DNA from 2 places in the Vibrio tapetis subsp. tapetis genome. Region 2 is predicted to be linked to the other one. Evidence: riboswitches for the same ligand, from Rfam matches in the RefSeq annotation. Region 2 holds a riboswitch; the other holds the start of a gene.
What was found. A riboswitch is a leader RNA that binds a small molecule or an ion and turns the genes downstream of it on or off. The one in region 2 is predicted to bind lysine.
Positions count from the first base shown of each region.

Region 1: another riboswitch for lysine. It lies ahead of VTAP4600_RS05010 (Na+/H+ antiporter NhaC family protein); the one in region 2 lies ahead of lysC (lysine-sensitive aspartokinase 3).

Region 1 covers NZ_LT960611.1:1,134,681-1,142,490, reverse strand. Annotated here, with positions in the region: gene VTAP4600_RS05030 (porin) at 42-1,004, shown strand; gene VTAP4600_RS05025 (YccT family protein) at 1,142-1,813, shown strand; gene VTAP4600_RS05020 (inosine/guanosine kinase) at 2,079-3,383, shown strand; gene VTAP4600_RS05015 (H-NS family histone-like protein) at 3,488-3,895, opposite strand; lysine riboswitch at 4,210-4,395, shown strand; gene VTAP4600_RS05010 (Na+/H+ antiporter NhaC family protein) at 4,496-6,091, shown strand; His leader region at 6,273-6,411, shown strand; gene hisG (ATP phosphoribosyltransferase) at 6,454-7,350, shown strand; gene hisD (histidinol dehydrogenase) at 7,355-7,810, shown strand, end outside.
Region 2 covers NZ_LT960611.1:2,868,970-2,876,779, reverse strand. Annotated here, with positions in the region: gene metH (methionine synthase) at 1-2,958, shown strand, start outside; gene lysC (lysine-sensitive aspartokinase 3) at 3,027-4,322, opposite strand; lysine riboswitch at 4,528-4,698, opposite strand; gene VTAP4600_RS12760 (pyridoxal-phosphate-dependent aminotransferase family protein) at 4,867-5,988, shown strand; gene VTAP4600_RS12755 (PglL family O-oligosaccharyltransferase) at 6,060-7,810, opposite strand, start outside.

The DNA of each region.
Region 1 (7,810 bases), 1.7 Mb from region 2:
CGAAACGGAATTCCCATTCTAAGAAAAGGCAGTGGATTATTATGAAAAAGACTCTAGTAGCTCTAGCAGTTATGGTTGCAGCTGGTTCTGCAAACGCAGGCATCGAACTTTATAACAAAGACGGTGTTACAGTGAATGTAAAAAGTGACTTCGAAGTTCGTTATAAAAAAGGCACTAACGATGGTGATGAGCTAAAACAAGAAATCGATGATGCAGAATTTGGTTTCGATACTCGTTACGCAATGGACGATTCTACTCAAGTTGGCTTCTACATGGAATTCACTGGCGTAGAAAAAGATCGTGCTGCTTCTAAAGCTGGCGTTAAAAACGTTTATGTTGGTTTTTATAATGACCAATTTGGTTCGTTTAAAGTTGGTAAATTAGATACAGTTCTTGATGATGCAGGCGTTGGCTCTGATTACCTATTTGGTGTTAATTCTTTTGTTAAACAAATGGATTTCAACTCTGATGAAGCAATTCGTTATGACCTAGACAAAGGTAACTTCTACGCATCTTTTGCTCTTACTCAAGATAAGCACGAGACTAAACTACTGGGTAAAGATGGCCGTTATTTTGATTTGAAAGCAGGCTACCGTGTAGCTGATTTTGATTTCACCGCATTTTTGGGTCAAGCTAAGTTTGAAAAAGGCGCTATTGCTGGTGTTAAAGAAACTTTAGGCGCTCTAGAAGGTGTTTATAAGGGTGTTGAAAATGTAACTCTAGAAGCTGGTTACTACATGGCTAAAACATCGCCTAAAACTGGTTCTGACAAAACAGACAACACTATGGCTTTAGCAGCTGACTATACAATGAACGCATGGAAATTTGCTACAGGCTTTAGTGTAACTAACTATGATGATTCTTCTAAAGATAAGCTAAACAAGTGGTTCTTGAATGCTGGTTACACAATTGCTCCTTCTACTACAACGTACGTAGAAATCGGTGGCAACAATGGTGACAAGCAAGAAGTTGGTTACGGTGTAGGTATTAAAGCATCTTTCTAAGTTTAGCTAGAAACTGTTAGACTCTAAAGCCACCTTTATGGTGGCTTTTTCATATGTGGAGTTAAAAGATCTTGGTGACTAGTCGTCATGTTAGTGACAAACAAATACATATTTTATGACATCGGTTTGGAGAGTTTATGTGTAGCAAAAAAGTGTTTATTAAATCTATTACCACGTTGAGTTTGATGTGGGCTTCAACGGTTCTAGCTGCTGATATTATTCCCGAGAAGGGTGTTAGTCTGTTGATGGTTAATGGCTCAGAAGATGTTAGTAAAATGAAGCCAAGCGCTTTGAAGTCGGGGCAAAACCAAATCGTAGTTGAAATGGATAAAAATATCGGAAAGGGGAGTTCGAACGGCCAGTTTACTTCCGCCCCTTTTGTCATTACGTTTGAAGCCGGTTCGGATGATATAAAAATTAACCACCCTAAAGTGCACAGCATTCAGCACGCTGAGCAAGTATTTAAAAATGAGCCTAAATGGCGCCTAACTTCAGCTGGGAAATCAATTGATTACAAGAGTAATGAATTGAAAGGTAAAAAAGGCTTCATGCCATACTCAGATATGGATGAACTGGTTAAAGAATACAACCAACAAAACGGCATTTATGTTGGCCCTGCAGCCATAACGGTTGCTGCCGCGAGTCAAGTTGAGCCTGCTGTTAAGAGTGCTAAAGCGACACCTAAACAACAAAAACCATCACAAGCTGTAGCTCATCCGCAAGCCTTAGAGCAGATGCAAGCTTGGTATTTAAAAGCGTCAAAAGAAGATCGTAAAGAATTCCGAAAGTGGATGGTAGATCAAGACTGATCCAATTATGTTTTCTAGAAACTAGAAACTAGAAACTAGAAACTAGAAACTAGAAACTATAAGAGCGAAAGCCTGATATATTGGGATTTCGCTTTTTTTATAGTAGCGAAGCGGTCTAGTTTCTCGTAAGGAGCTTGCGACTGATCTAGTCAAATTGCTTATTTTCAATCCGCAATCGTTTGCTATAGTTATCCTTATTGATGCCAATAAACTGGCAAGCTACAATCTCGAACCCGAATTGTCCCTCATATAAGACTGTGTAAATATGAAATTCCCTGGCCAACGTAAATCGAAACATTATTTTCCAGTTCACGCTCGTGATCCGCTGGTAAGCCAAGCTCAAGTCAGTAAGAAAATGTCGCGCATCCATGTTGTTGGTATCGATCAGACTTTGGTGGATATCGAAGCTAAAGTAACGGATGAATTCATTGAGAAATTTGGTTTGAGCAAGGGACATTCGCTCGTAATTGATGACCAAACCGCAGAGCAGTTGTATTGCGAACTAAAATCTCAGGGATTAGTGACCAATGAATACGCTGGTGGCACAATTGGTAATACATTGCACAACTATTCGGTATTAGCCGACGATAAATCTATTTTACTTGGAGTGATGAGCCAAGATATCCAAATAGGCAGCTACGGTTACCGTTACCTATGTAACACATCAAGTCGTATGGATCTTAATCATCTTCAAGGGGTTGATGGCGCAATTGGACGCTGCTTTGCCTTGATCAGTGAAGACGGTGAACGTACTTTTGCGATAAGCGAAGGTCAAATGAACCAACTTCAACCAGAAAGTATTCCTGAATCTGTATTTAAAAATGCTTCTGCTCTTGTTTTAACTGCGTATTTGGTGCGTTGTAAGCCTGGTGATCCAATGCCAGAAGCTACAATGAAAGCCATAGAGTATGCAAAGCAATATGACGTACCTGTAGTATTAACGTTGGGTACAAAGTATGTCATTCAAGACGACCCTGAGTATTGGCAAGCATTTTTGCGTGACCATGTTTCTGTCGTTGCAATGAATGAAGATGAAGCAGAAGCGTTGACTGGCGAAAGCGATCCATTGCTTGCATCAGACAAAGCATTAGAGTGGGTTGATTTGGTTCTTTGTACTGCAGGCCCCGTTGGTCTATACATGGCTGGTTATACAGAAGAGAGCATGAAGCGCCAAACTTCGCTTCCTTTGTTACCTGGTGCTATTGCAGAATTTAATCAGTACGAGTTTAGTCGCCCTGTAAAAAAAGCGTCGAGTGAAAATCCGGTAAAAGTATATTCACACATCGCTCCATATATGGGTGGGCCTGAGAAAATAAAGAACACTAATGGTGCTGGTGACGCTGCACTCTCTGCATTGCTGCATGATATGTCGGCTAATCGTTACCATAAAAATAATGTTCCCAACTCGAGTAAACACCAAATTCCATTTTTGACGTACTCGTCATTTTCGCAAGTATGTAAGTACTCGAATCGTGCGAGTTACGAAGTGTTGGTTCAGCATTCACCTCGACTTTCGCGTGGATTACCAGAGCGTGAAGACAGCTTAGAAGAAGCGTATTGGGATCGATAAATATATAATTGAGGCGTTATTCATAATATAACGCTTTAATGTTCCAATAAAAAAGAGCGCATTAAGCGCTCTTTTTATTTATGTTTTTAACTAAACGTTAATTCTTAAAGAAGAAAATCTTCTAAAGAGCGACCTGCATCTAATTGCTCTTGAATAGCAGAAGGAGTACGGCCTTGACCCGTCCAAGTTTTCTCTTCGCCGTTTAATTCGTATTTGTATTTAGCAGGACGTGGTTCACGTTTCTTTTTCGTTTTAACTTTATTGTCATTGCCAGACATTGCGGCAATTAAGTCTTCAATGGCGATGCCATCTTTGCTGATCATATCAGCGTATTCAGCCAATTTAGCATTACGTTCAGCTTGCGCTGCACGCTCTTCTTCTTCACTGCTGCGACGCTCATCAACAACAATAGTTAGTTTTTCTAGTGCTTCTTCTAAGCTTTCAAGTGGCAATTCACGAGCAAAAGCACGAAGGCTACGGATATTAAGTAGAGTCTTAGCAAGATCTGACATGGTTATTCCTGTTTGAATAATTACGATAACAATCTAATAATAACAGCGTAGAAAAAGAATTCAATATATATGGTAGTAATTGTCTTTCAGTGCAAAGTAATAAAATGTAATTAAGCATAAATATAAATATGAGATTTAAATCAAAGGTTAAACTGGGTCTAAAGTATCTGGACTAAGCTGCTAACGTGGTAATAGGTTCTAGCTTATGAGTTGGTGTGAGAGTAGAAAAGTGAAGTTTTATGTTGCAAATTTAGTCGCATTCCGTAGAATCTCGCTTACCTGATTTGGGCTTTTTGTTATCTGTTAACAAAAACGTTCAAGGTAGAGGCGCAAGAACCATCAGTATATGTTTTTAGGGTGATACCAGAGAGAAACATAAAAAGGGGTTGTTGCCGAAGTGGAGTCAGTAATATCAAGACTCTCCGCTGGGGTTATCTTCGAATAGGGATAACACTGCCATAGTCTATATTGTTGTTAAACTATGGAGCGCTACTGTAGGGCATAGGTGAAGCTTGGCTTCCCTTTCGCTTGTTCAACACTAATGTCCACTATTGGACTATCTGCAGTAGATCTCTAACCAAACATTGGTTTTTGAAGATCATGAATTTAATCGATTTTACATCCTCCTCATTGTCATTATTACCACCGCTTGTTGCGTTGGGTCTGGCGATTGTTACAAGACGCGTTCTAATTTCTCTTGGCGTAGGCATAGTCCTAGGTTCCATCCTTCTTAATGATATGTCTATTCCGAATACCGCAGGCTATATAGCCGACACGGTATCAGGCCTCGTTATATCTGATGGAGGTATTAATAGTTGGAATATGAGTATCGTTGCATTTTTATTATTGCTCGGTATGACAACGGCATTACTTACCCTTTCTGGAGGAACTCGAGCATTTGCTGAGTGGGCTCAAAAGAGAGTAAAAAGTAAACGTGGCGCAAAACTATTAGCCGCATTTTTAGGTGTTTTTATATTTGTTGATGATTATTTTAACAGCCTTGCTGTTGGTGCAATCTCACGTCCAGTAACAGACCGTTTCTATGTCTCTCGTTCTAAGCTTGCCTATATTCTAGATTCAACGGCAGCACCAATGTGTGTATTAATGCCGGCTTCTAGCTGGGGTGCATATATTATGACGATCATTGGTGGCATCCTAATTACTCATGGTATGACAGACTATTCTGCGTTAGGCGCCTATTTACGTCTAATACCTATGAACTTCTATGCAGTCTTTGCTTTATTAATGGTATTTGCGGTTTCATGGTTCCAACTAGATGTTGGCGCTATGCGTAAAAAAGAAATAGAGGCTTCTCAAGGCCACGGCTTTAGTGGTAAAAATGATAGCCAAGAAGCTCATGACTTAAATGAAGAGTTAGATATCGAAGAAAGCGATAAAGGTCGTGTTCTAGATTTGGTTCTGCCTATCGTTGCATTAATTGTTGCTACTATTTCATCAATGATATTTACCGGCGGACAAGCTCTGGCTTCTGATGGTATTGCCTTTAATTTATTAGGTGCATTTGAAAACACCGATGTCGGTAAGTCTCTTTGTTATGGTGGTGTAATTGGTTTAGCTTTTGCTCTAGTAACGGTCATTCGTCAAAAACTGCCGGCACTTGAAATTACAAGAACCATGTGGATAGGTGCACGATCTATGTTCGGCGCCATCTTAATACTATTTTTTGCCTGGACCATTGGTTCAGTCATTGGTGATATGAAGACTGGGGCTTATTTATCGTCGCAAGTGCAAGGTAATATCGGGCCACATTGGTTACCCGTTATTTTGTTCCTGCTTGCTGGTCTGATGGCGTTCTCTACGGGTACATCTTGGGGCACGTTCGGAATCATGCTACCAATTGCGGGTGATATGGCCGGTGCGACTGACTTAGCATTAATGCTGCCTATGCTTGGCGCAGTGCTAGCGGGTTCTGTTTTTGGTGATCATTGTTCGCCGATTTCAGATACGACAATTCTGTCTTCAACGGGTGCTCGTTGTAACCATATTGATCACGTCGCAACTCAGTTACCTTATGCAATTTCGGTTGCATTGGTTTCTTGTGTTGGCTTTATCGTATTGGGAATGACGACGTCGGTTTCTCTATCATTCTCAGCGGCGAGTGTCACTTTTATCATTGTCTGTTTCATTTTGTCAATTCTTGCTAAATCAAGAGCGAACAAAGAAGCGTCGATTTAAAAGTAGCTTACGTGCTAGAAATACTGGTTGGCTAACACAAGGTTAGTGAGAAAAGGAGAAGACCCGGTATTTTCCTTTTTTTTTTGTTTTTTCCAATTTAGGGTTGCAAAATAGCAGTGGCTTCGATAGTGTGAAGTTAACACATGGAGATACTAATTATGCGTAAACAAGCAATGAACATTCATCATCGCCATCATCCTGACTAAGTCTTTCGGGAGGTTTACGTGTAACCGAGAGACAAGGAAAACTCTCGGTGGTTAAGTCCAAATACAAAATATTTAGACCCTCGAGAGACCAGAATCTCTCGGGGGTTTTTTAATTTTATTTATTCGATTTACCGAATTTCGCACAGGGAATATACAATGCAAACACAACGACTAAGAATTGCAATTCAAAAGAAAGGACGCCTAAGCAAAGAGTGTCAAGATCTGCTTAAAAAGTGCGGTGCCAAATTTAACATCATGGGTGAGCGTCTGGTTGTTCACTCAGAGAATATGCCAATCGACTTATTGCTTGTTCGTGATGACGATATCCCAGGTTTAGTTATGGACGGGGTTGTTGATCTAGGCTTTATTGGTGAGAACGAATTAGAAGAAGTTCGCCTAGAGCGTTTATCTCTTGGGGAGCCAGCTGAGTTTACCTCTTTGCGTCGTTTGGACTTTGGCGGTTGTCGTCTATCTATCGCAATTGATAAAGACTTAGAATACAACGGACCACAAGATCTCGCTGGTAAACGTATTGCAACGACATACCCTCAGTTACTTAAACGTTATATGGATTCTCAAGGTGTCGACTTCAGCGCTTGTATGCTGACAGGTTCTGTAGAAGTTGCCCCTCGCGCCGGCCTTGCTGACGGCATTGCTGACCTCGTGTCTACAGGCGCTACGTTAGAAGCGAATGGACTAAAAGAAGCTGAAGTTATTTTTCGCTCAAAAGCGGCGCTGATCAAACGTGCCGGCGAATTTGACGCAGACAGAGAAGCGCTAATTGAAAAACTACTTACTCGTATGCAAGGTGTCATTCAGGCGAAAGAGTCTAAATACATCATGCTACACGCGCCAGCCGATAAACTACAGCAAGTAAAAGATCTACTACCAGGCGCTGAAGATCCAACAGTACTGCCGTTATCTGCAGAGCAAAACCGAGTGGCTGTTCACCTTGTTAGCACCGAAAATCTCTTTTGGGAAACGATGGAACAGTTAAAGGAGCTTGGTGCAAGTTCGATCTTGGTACTGCCAATTGAGAAGATGATGGAGTAACACCATGAAAACGTTAGTGTGGCAGTCGTTAAGTAAGGAGCAACAGAACTCTGTACTAGAGCGACCAGCAATTACCGAAGGCGCGAATATTACTTCTGCGGTTGCAAGTGTCATTGCAAACGTTCAGGAAAATGGCGACCAAGCATTGATAGAGCTGACTCAAAAATTTGATTCAGTTACCTTAGAATCCGTTCAAGTGAGCAGTCAACAAGTTGATGAAGCTTCTGAGCGTCTGTCCGAGAAAATGAAGGCTGCCTTGCAACAGGCATATCAAAACATTGCTAAGTTTCACAATGCTCAAAAGCCTCAACCTTTACGTGTAGAGACTCAACCTGGTGTCGTGTGTGAGCAAGTGACACGCTCTATTAATAAAGTTGGTCTTTATATTCCAGGTGGCAGTGCGCCTTTGCCTTCTACCGTATTGATGCTCGGTGTGCCTGCGCAAATAGCGGGATGCCGC
Region 2 (7,810 bases):
CCTATCTCCTTTGGTTTGAACTGTGCATTAGGTCCTGACGAACTGAGGCAGTATGTCGATGAGCTTTCTCGCATTTCAGAATGCAGTGTTTCTGCCCACCCAAATGCTGGCCTTCCAAATGCTTTTGGCGAATATGATCTTTCTCCAGAAGATATGGCTGAGCATATCGCTGAGTGGGCGCAAAGTGGGTTCTTAAACCTTGTTGGCGGTTGCTGTGGCACCACACCAGAGCACATTAGGCAGATGGCTCTGGCTGTTAAAGGTGTTAAACCTCGAGTATTGCCTGATATCCCAGTAGCGTGTCGATTATCGGGTCTAGAACCTCTGATGATCGAAAAAGAAAGCTTGTTTGTAAACGTAGGTGAACGAACTAACGTGACCGGATCTGCTCGTTTTAAGTGTCTTATAAAAGAAGAGCTATACGATGAAGCTCTTGATGTCGCGCGTCAGCAGGTTGAAAACGGTGCACAGATCATCGATATCAATATGGATGAAGGCATGCTTGATGCAGAAGCATGTATGACTCGCTTTCTAAACTTATGTGCTTCTGAACCTGAAATATCAAAAGTGCCTATTATGGTCGATTCCTCTAAGTGGGAGGTGATCGAAGCAGGCCTTAAGTGCGTGCAAGGTAAGAGCATAGTTAACTCAATTTCCTTAAAAGAAGGTAAAGAGAAGTTTGTTCAACAAGCCAAATTAGTTCGCCGTTACGGTGCCGCTGTTATTGTGATGGCATTTGATGAAGAAGGGCAAGCGGATACGAGAGAGCGTAAATTAGAAATTTGTACTAACGCTTATCATATTTTGGTTGATGAGGTGGGTTTCCCTCCAGAAGACATCATCTTTGATCCCAATATATTTGCGGTTGCAACGGGCATTGACGAACACAATAATTACGCAGTCGATTTCATCGAAGCAGTTGGAGATATAAAACGCGACCTGCCACACGCGATGATTTCTGGTGGTGTTTCTAACGTATCTTTTTCGTTCCGAGGCAATAACTACGTGCGTGAAGCTATCCATGCCGTGTTTCTATACCACTGTTTTAAAAATGGTATGGACATGGGGATCGTTAATGCCGGTCAGCTAGAGGTTTATGACAACGTACCTGAAAAGCTGCGTGTAGCGGTTGAAGATGTTGTGCTTAACCGCCGTGATGACGGTACTGAAAGGCTCTTAGATATTGCATCTGAGTACGCCAATACAGGGGTTGGAAAAGAAGAGGATCCAGCGGCTTTAGAGTGGCGTACATGGCCAGTAGAAAAACGAATGGAGCATGCACTAGTTAAAGGGATCACCGAGTTTATTGTGGAGGATACCGAAGAGGCCCGTCAGAATGCGTCAAGGCCAATAGAGGTGATTGAAGGGCCTTTGATGGACGGAATGAACGTTGTTGGTGACCTTTTTGGTGAAGGTAAAATGTTCTTACCGCAAGTGGTTAAATCTGCACGTGTTATGAAGCAAGCTGTTGCCCACTTAGAGCCATTTATCAATGCGACCAAAGATGTAGGCGCGACTAACGGTAAGATCTTACTGGCAACGGTTAAAGGCGATGTACACGATATTGGTAAGAATATCGTTGGCGTCGTTTTACAATGTAATAACTATGAAATTATCGACCTTGGCGTCATGGTTTCTTGTGAAAAGATCCTTAAAGTCGCCAAGGAAGAAAATGTAGACATCATTGGCCTGTCTGGCCTTATAACGCCATCTTTAGATGAAATGGTACATGTTGCCAAAGAAATGGAAAGACAAGGCTTTGAGTTACCACTACTGATCGGTGGTGCGACGACCTCTAAGGCGCATACGGCTGTAAAAATTGAACAGAATTACCACAAGCCAGTGGTTTATGTGAATAATGCCTCTCGAGCGGTTGGTGTATGTACGTCACTTCTTTCTAAAGATCTATTGCCAGCATTTGTCGAGAAGTTGGATTTAGATTATGAGCGCGTGCGCGATCAACATAATCGTAAAAAACCAAGAACAAAACCTGTCACCTTGGAAAAAGCGCGGGAAAATCGTGTTGATATAGATTGGGGCAATTATACCCCTCCAGTACCGCGTAAGCCTGGTGTACATATATACGATGACTTCGATGTGTCTATTCTTAGAAAGTACATCGATTGGACACCTTTCTTTATGACTTGGACATTGATGGGGAAATACCCAGCGATTTTAGAACATGAAGAAGTCGGAGAAGAAGCTAAGCGATTGTTTCATGACGCGAATGTGATGCTTGATCGGGTTGAAAGTGAAGGTCTCCTGAAAGCTCGAGGCATGTGTGCTTTGTTCCCCGCAGCAAGTGTCGGCGATGATATCGAAGTTTATAGTGATGAAAGCCGTACAGAAGTCGCACACGTGTTATGTAATTTACGCCAACAAACCCAAAAGCCAAAAGGCTTTAACTATTGTACTTCAGATTATATTGCCCCTAAATCCAGTGGTAAAAAAGACTGGATCGGTGGTTTTGCGGTGACGGGAGGGATTGGCGAGCGTGAATTGGCTGATGAGTATAAAGCCAACGGCGATGATTATAATGCCATTATGATCCAAGCAGTTGCAGATAGGCTAGCGGAAGCTTTTGCTGAATATTTACATGAGCAGGTTCGAAAAGATATTTGGGGCTATTCACCGGAAGAAAATCTATCTAATGAGGATTTGATCCGTGAAAAATACCAAGGTACAAGGCCGGCTCCCGGTTACCCTGCCTGCCCTGAACATACCGAGAAAGGCACCTTGTGGGAGATGCTCAAGGCGGAAGAAGCGATTGGTATGTCTTTGACGACGAGTTATGCAATGTGGCCGGGCGCTTCAGTGTCTGGTTGGTACTTCTCGCATCCGGACTCGCGTTATTTTGCGATTGCCCAGATCCAAGACGATCAAGTTAAAGATTATGCTGAACGTAAAGGATGGAGCCAAGAAGAAGCTGAGAGATGGTTAGGGCCCAATATTAACTAATCCTCTAGATAACACAAATAAGGGCTTGATGATTCAAGCCCTTAATTTTTTAATCCTATTTTCTTTTATTAGCTTTCAAAAAGCTCTTCATGAAGCGCTTGAACTGCGCTACGAGCAACCGATTCATGTAATAAGAAGCACAGGTTATGTGGGCTTGCACCGTAGCAAATCATGCGTAAGTTATAGTCTTCTAGTGTGCTAAATACCTGTTTTGCATAGCCTTTGCTTTCACTCATGTTATTACCAATCAGCGCGATAAGACTAAGATCGTGCTCAATGTCAACACTGCATAATTGTTCTAGTTCTTCTCGAGCCGCAATTGGCAACTCTGGAGCTCCACCTGCGGTATTCGTTTGATCCAATGTAAGCGAAACACTGACTTCTGACGTGGTGATTAAGTCGACCGATACCTTGTGCTTGGCGAGAATTCGGAATGCTTCAGCAAGAAAGCCGTAGGCATGGAACATGTTTAGGCTGCGCAACGTGACCATGGTTTGATTGCCTCGTAATGCAAGCGCTCTAAATAGTGGCGCACTTTCTACTTGCTGACGGATCCAAGTACCGCCTTTTTCTGGTGCCTTAGAAGATCCAACAAAAACAGGGATCTGCTGACGGAGTGCTGGCAATAGTGTTGATGGGTGTAAGATTTTAGCTCCAAAGTTGGCCATTTCAGAGGCTTCACTGAAACTAATTTCTGGGATGGGAGTAGCTTTAGGAGCAACACGCGGATCAGTTGTATAAATTCCGGGTACGTCGGTCCATATCTCAAGGCCAGACGCGTTGACAGATTCTGCGATTAAAGCTGCGCTGTAGTCACTGCCGCCCCTGCCTAAAGTGGTCGTGTTACCGTCTTCATCACTGCCAATAAAACCCTGGGTAATGACAACCTTACTTTGGCAAAGCGGGACTAGCTTCTGTTTTGCTAACTCCGCAATAGTGGTCAGTTCCGGAGAGGCTTGTCCGTGAACATTATTCGTTCTCATAATGTCGCGAATATCAAAACGGATGGCGTCAATGCCACGTTCTCTCATCAGTTGAGCAAGAATATGAGTCGACATCAACTCACCACAACTTACGATGTGATCCGTTAATTTGTCGCTGATTTGAAAAGACGCGGCTTCTGCTGCGCTTGCAACGGTATCTAAGACTTCACGTACACGAGTTGTTGTCTCGGCTGCATCATTTAATTCAGCCAGAATATTGTTGTGAATTTCGGCCAATTGAATGAGTAATTTTTGTCGACTAGCAGCATCAGAGACACCGTTTGCCAATTCAACAAGAATATTCGTTACGCCTGAACAAGCACTGATTACGACCAATTTTGTTGCTGGATTATTTTCAATAATGGTAGTGCAACGGCTCATTGCAGCGAAATCTGCAACGCTAGTTCCGCCAAATTTGGCGACATTAAATGAGTTCACAGTGGGGGCTCCCAATTTTTCCAATAAATTTAATAGGCAATAGAAAGGCTATTACCAAACATCCGATGTTGAAGAGAGAAAGATCGAGCGGAGAAGAGATACGATTTATGACTATATTTTATCTGTGTTTGTTATAAATATAGGCGTGTATCTCAGAAGCGCTTCACCTTAGGGTGACAGTTAATAGGATTCAGCCTGATTAACCGATAAGTTACCACCACAAGTGCAACTCATCTCGGCACGGCTCCCCATCCATAACATGTGTGGGAGTTGTGGCTCCACATGTTATTTCCCTAGGCAGTGCTCCTCTTCTGTAGCTTTCATTGAACGGTTTTATTGCACAAAAGTCAATCTGATAAATGAATATAGTGTGTCTGTAAAGTTAACGGTGTGAAAAAAAGTAAGGTAAGACTCGACCTCGAGACAATTGTTACATTGGAGTATTCACGCTACTCTGAGCTATCTGAAAGCTAAAGCGAGAATTCCTATGACAATAAAAAGCTTTATCCCACCGCAACGTACATTGATGGGCCCTGGCCCTTCTGATATTTATCCTCAAGTGTTACAAGCGTTAAGTCGTCCAACGATAGGCCATTTAGATCCTCTCTTTATTGGCATGATGGATGAGCTTAAACAGTTATTAAAATATGCTTTTCAAACTGAAAATGAATTTACTATTGCGGTTTCTGCTCCGGGCAGTGCTGGAATGGAAGCTTGCTTTGTTAACTTAGTTGAGCCTGGAGATAAGGTCATTGTATGCCGCAATGGCGTGTTCGGTGAACGAATGCGACAGAACATTGAGCGCTGTGGCGGTATTGCCGTGGTCGTTGATGATGAATGGGGCAAGCCTGTCAGTTGCGAAAAAGTAGAGCAAGCATTTGCCGTGCATCCGGATGCGAAAGTTTTATCGTTCGTGCATGCAGAAACCTCGACCGGAGCATTATCTGATGCGCAACAGCTTGCGAAAATCGCTCAATCTCATGGCGCGTTAACCATTGTTGATGCCGTGACCTCTCTTGGTGGCGTGCCGTTGCTGGTGGATGAGTGGGGGCTTGACGCCGTATATTCAGGTAGCCAGAAGTGCTTGTCATGTGTACCGGGCTTATCGCCACTGACTTTTTCATCCAAAGCGATTGAAAAAATCCAGCAAAGAACTAGCCCAGTGCAGAGCTGGTTCTTGGATCAAAGCTTAGTATTAGGTTACTGGAGTGGCGAGGGTAAGCGTAGTTACCATCATACGGCGCCAGTGAACAGCTTGTATGCGCTGCATGAATCTCTTGTTACTCTGCAAAATGAAGGGTTAGAACATTCTTGGCAAAGGCATCAATTGATGCACGAAAAGCTAAAACATGGGCTTGAGAAACTAGGTTGCCGATTTGTGGTTGATGAAGCCTATCGCTTACCACAACTGAATGCTGTTTATTTCCCTGAAGGTGTCGACGATGGCAAGCTTCGCTCGCACTTACTTGAAACTTACAACCTAGAAATAGGCGCAGGGTTAGGTGATTTAGCGGGTAAAGCATGGCGCATTGGTTTGATGGGCTACGCAGCTTGCGCTGAAAACGTTGCATTGTGCTTGAGAGCCTTGGAAGAATCTTTAAACGATTAATATCGATAAAAACGAAGCCCCCAATTAAGCAATATTGAAAGTCGCCCCCAATATAATTGAGGGCGGCTTTTTTAGTTATCAGCCTGGCTAACGCTTGTTAGAGAGCTAGATGCAGTGGAAGGGCGCTGATAATTTACCTTAGAGAAATCTTTATTTGGAAACAAGAACTCTGCTTCGGATCTAATCAAATTGGCTTTGCTTTCATTTCCCATTCCTTGATGTGCCAATATCAAATTGGTATAGAAAGCGGGGCGTGGCTTTCGACGAATAATGTCTTGAGACCAGTCAATGTATGGCTGAATGAGTTTAGGATCTGCAGTGTATAGGCCTATGGTTAAGTAGGTGCTGTATACATCCCAATCGAAGCGATCTTTCCAAACAACAGGGTTGGTGACTTGCTCCAATAGCTCGGGTTGCCTTGGTTGCGATTTCTCAAACTGAGTCAGAACATAATTAGTATGCAAGGCACTTAGCATATAAAAGGCTGTGACTAATGGAAGTACCAAAGAGCTGACGCGTAATGTGACCTTGCTTACCTTGGAGAATTGCCACATTTTGTATTTGGCGGTGCGTAGATCGAGCCAAAAGAGTAAAACAATGAATGTGATCCAATGTATGGCCGAGTGATAAAACGGATACTCCAACTGACTATGGATAACCAGAGGTGTTAATAACCCGAGTAGTGCAAAGCGAGTACCACTGCGGGCGGTGTAAATCTTATAGAGTACAAAGAGCGCAGTAACCAAAATTGCGACGACAGGTACCGCGCCACCTTCTACCCCCCAGATCATCAGTTCATTATGGGGATGATCGAGTGCAGGAGTTCCGACTGGGTAATCAAGATTTAGCTGATGTTGGCGGGCAGTATAAAGCATGTAAGCAGGTTCAAATTTGCCATAACCATACCCTGTTAACGGTTTCTCGATGATCATATCGAGACCTTGTTTGTAGAAAGTAGTACGAATATCGCCTTGCTTTGCTGCTTTATATTGAATTAAATCACTAGTCGTATCGGTATCAAGGTTAGATACGACATTGCCAACCAATAGTCCGGCTAAAATGGCAGACACCCAAAAAGAAATTCGGCGTTTAGTTGAAAACTTCCATAGGTAGGGAAGTACTAGCATAGAACCCGCAACAGCGGTTAACCAGCCAGTTCTAGATGCTATCACTAGGATGAGTGGAACAGTGATGATGGGAATGAGTACGATGAATGTGAGTAGTAAAGGGGCTTGTCGATACTTTTGAGGTTGCCTTGCTAGCATGTAACCTGACAGCACAAGCCCGGTTGCTAAAAAGCTCGCCATGACATTAGGTTGCTGGAAAATACCATACGGTCGATTGGCTAGCGTATTGTAGCCAAAGATATTACCTGGCTGTAAGTAGAGGTATTGTACCCAACCAAACACGGCTTCAATGGCAACGGCTACCAGTATAAACCAGAGTAAGGCCTGTTTTTGCCCATTACTAAATCGAAATTGTTGCAACAGTACAAATAATGAAAAACCAGCCCATAAACCAATAATTCGGTGTATGGCTTCTCCCCATTCTGCGCTGGGGAGAAATATGGGGAAAGTCAGAATACAACAACAAGCGAAGAGCATGATCGTGAGCTTGGAATATCGTAATGTTTTATTGGTACCCAGTTGGTAGCAACCAATAGCAATGGCGAAGCTTGCAGTAATCCATGTCGTTGGATTAAAAGACAGAGCCAAACCTGAACCGCCAGGATTCGGCATAAAGAAATGCATAGCGACTAAAAAAGTGGCGCCTAACATATACAAGAAATATCGGTTGAGGGGTGCTTTCGTTTTATTGGATT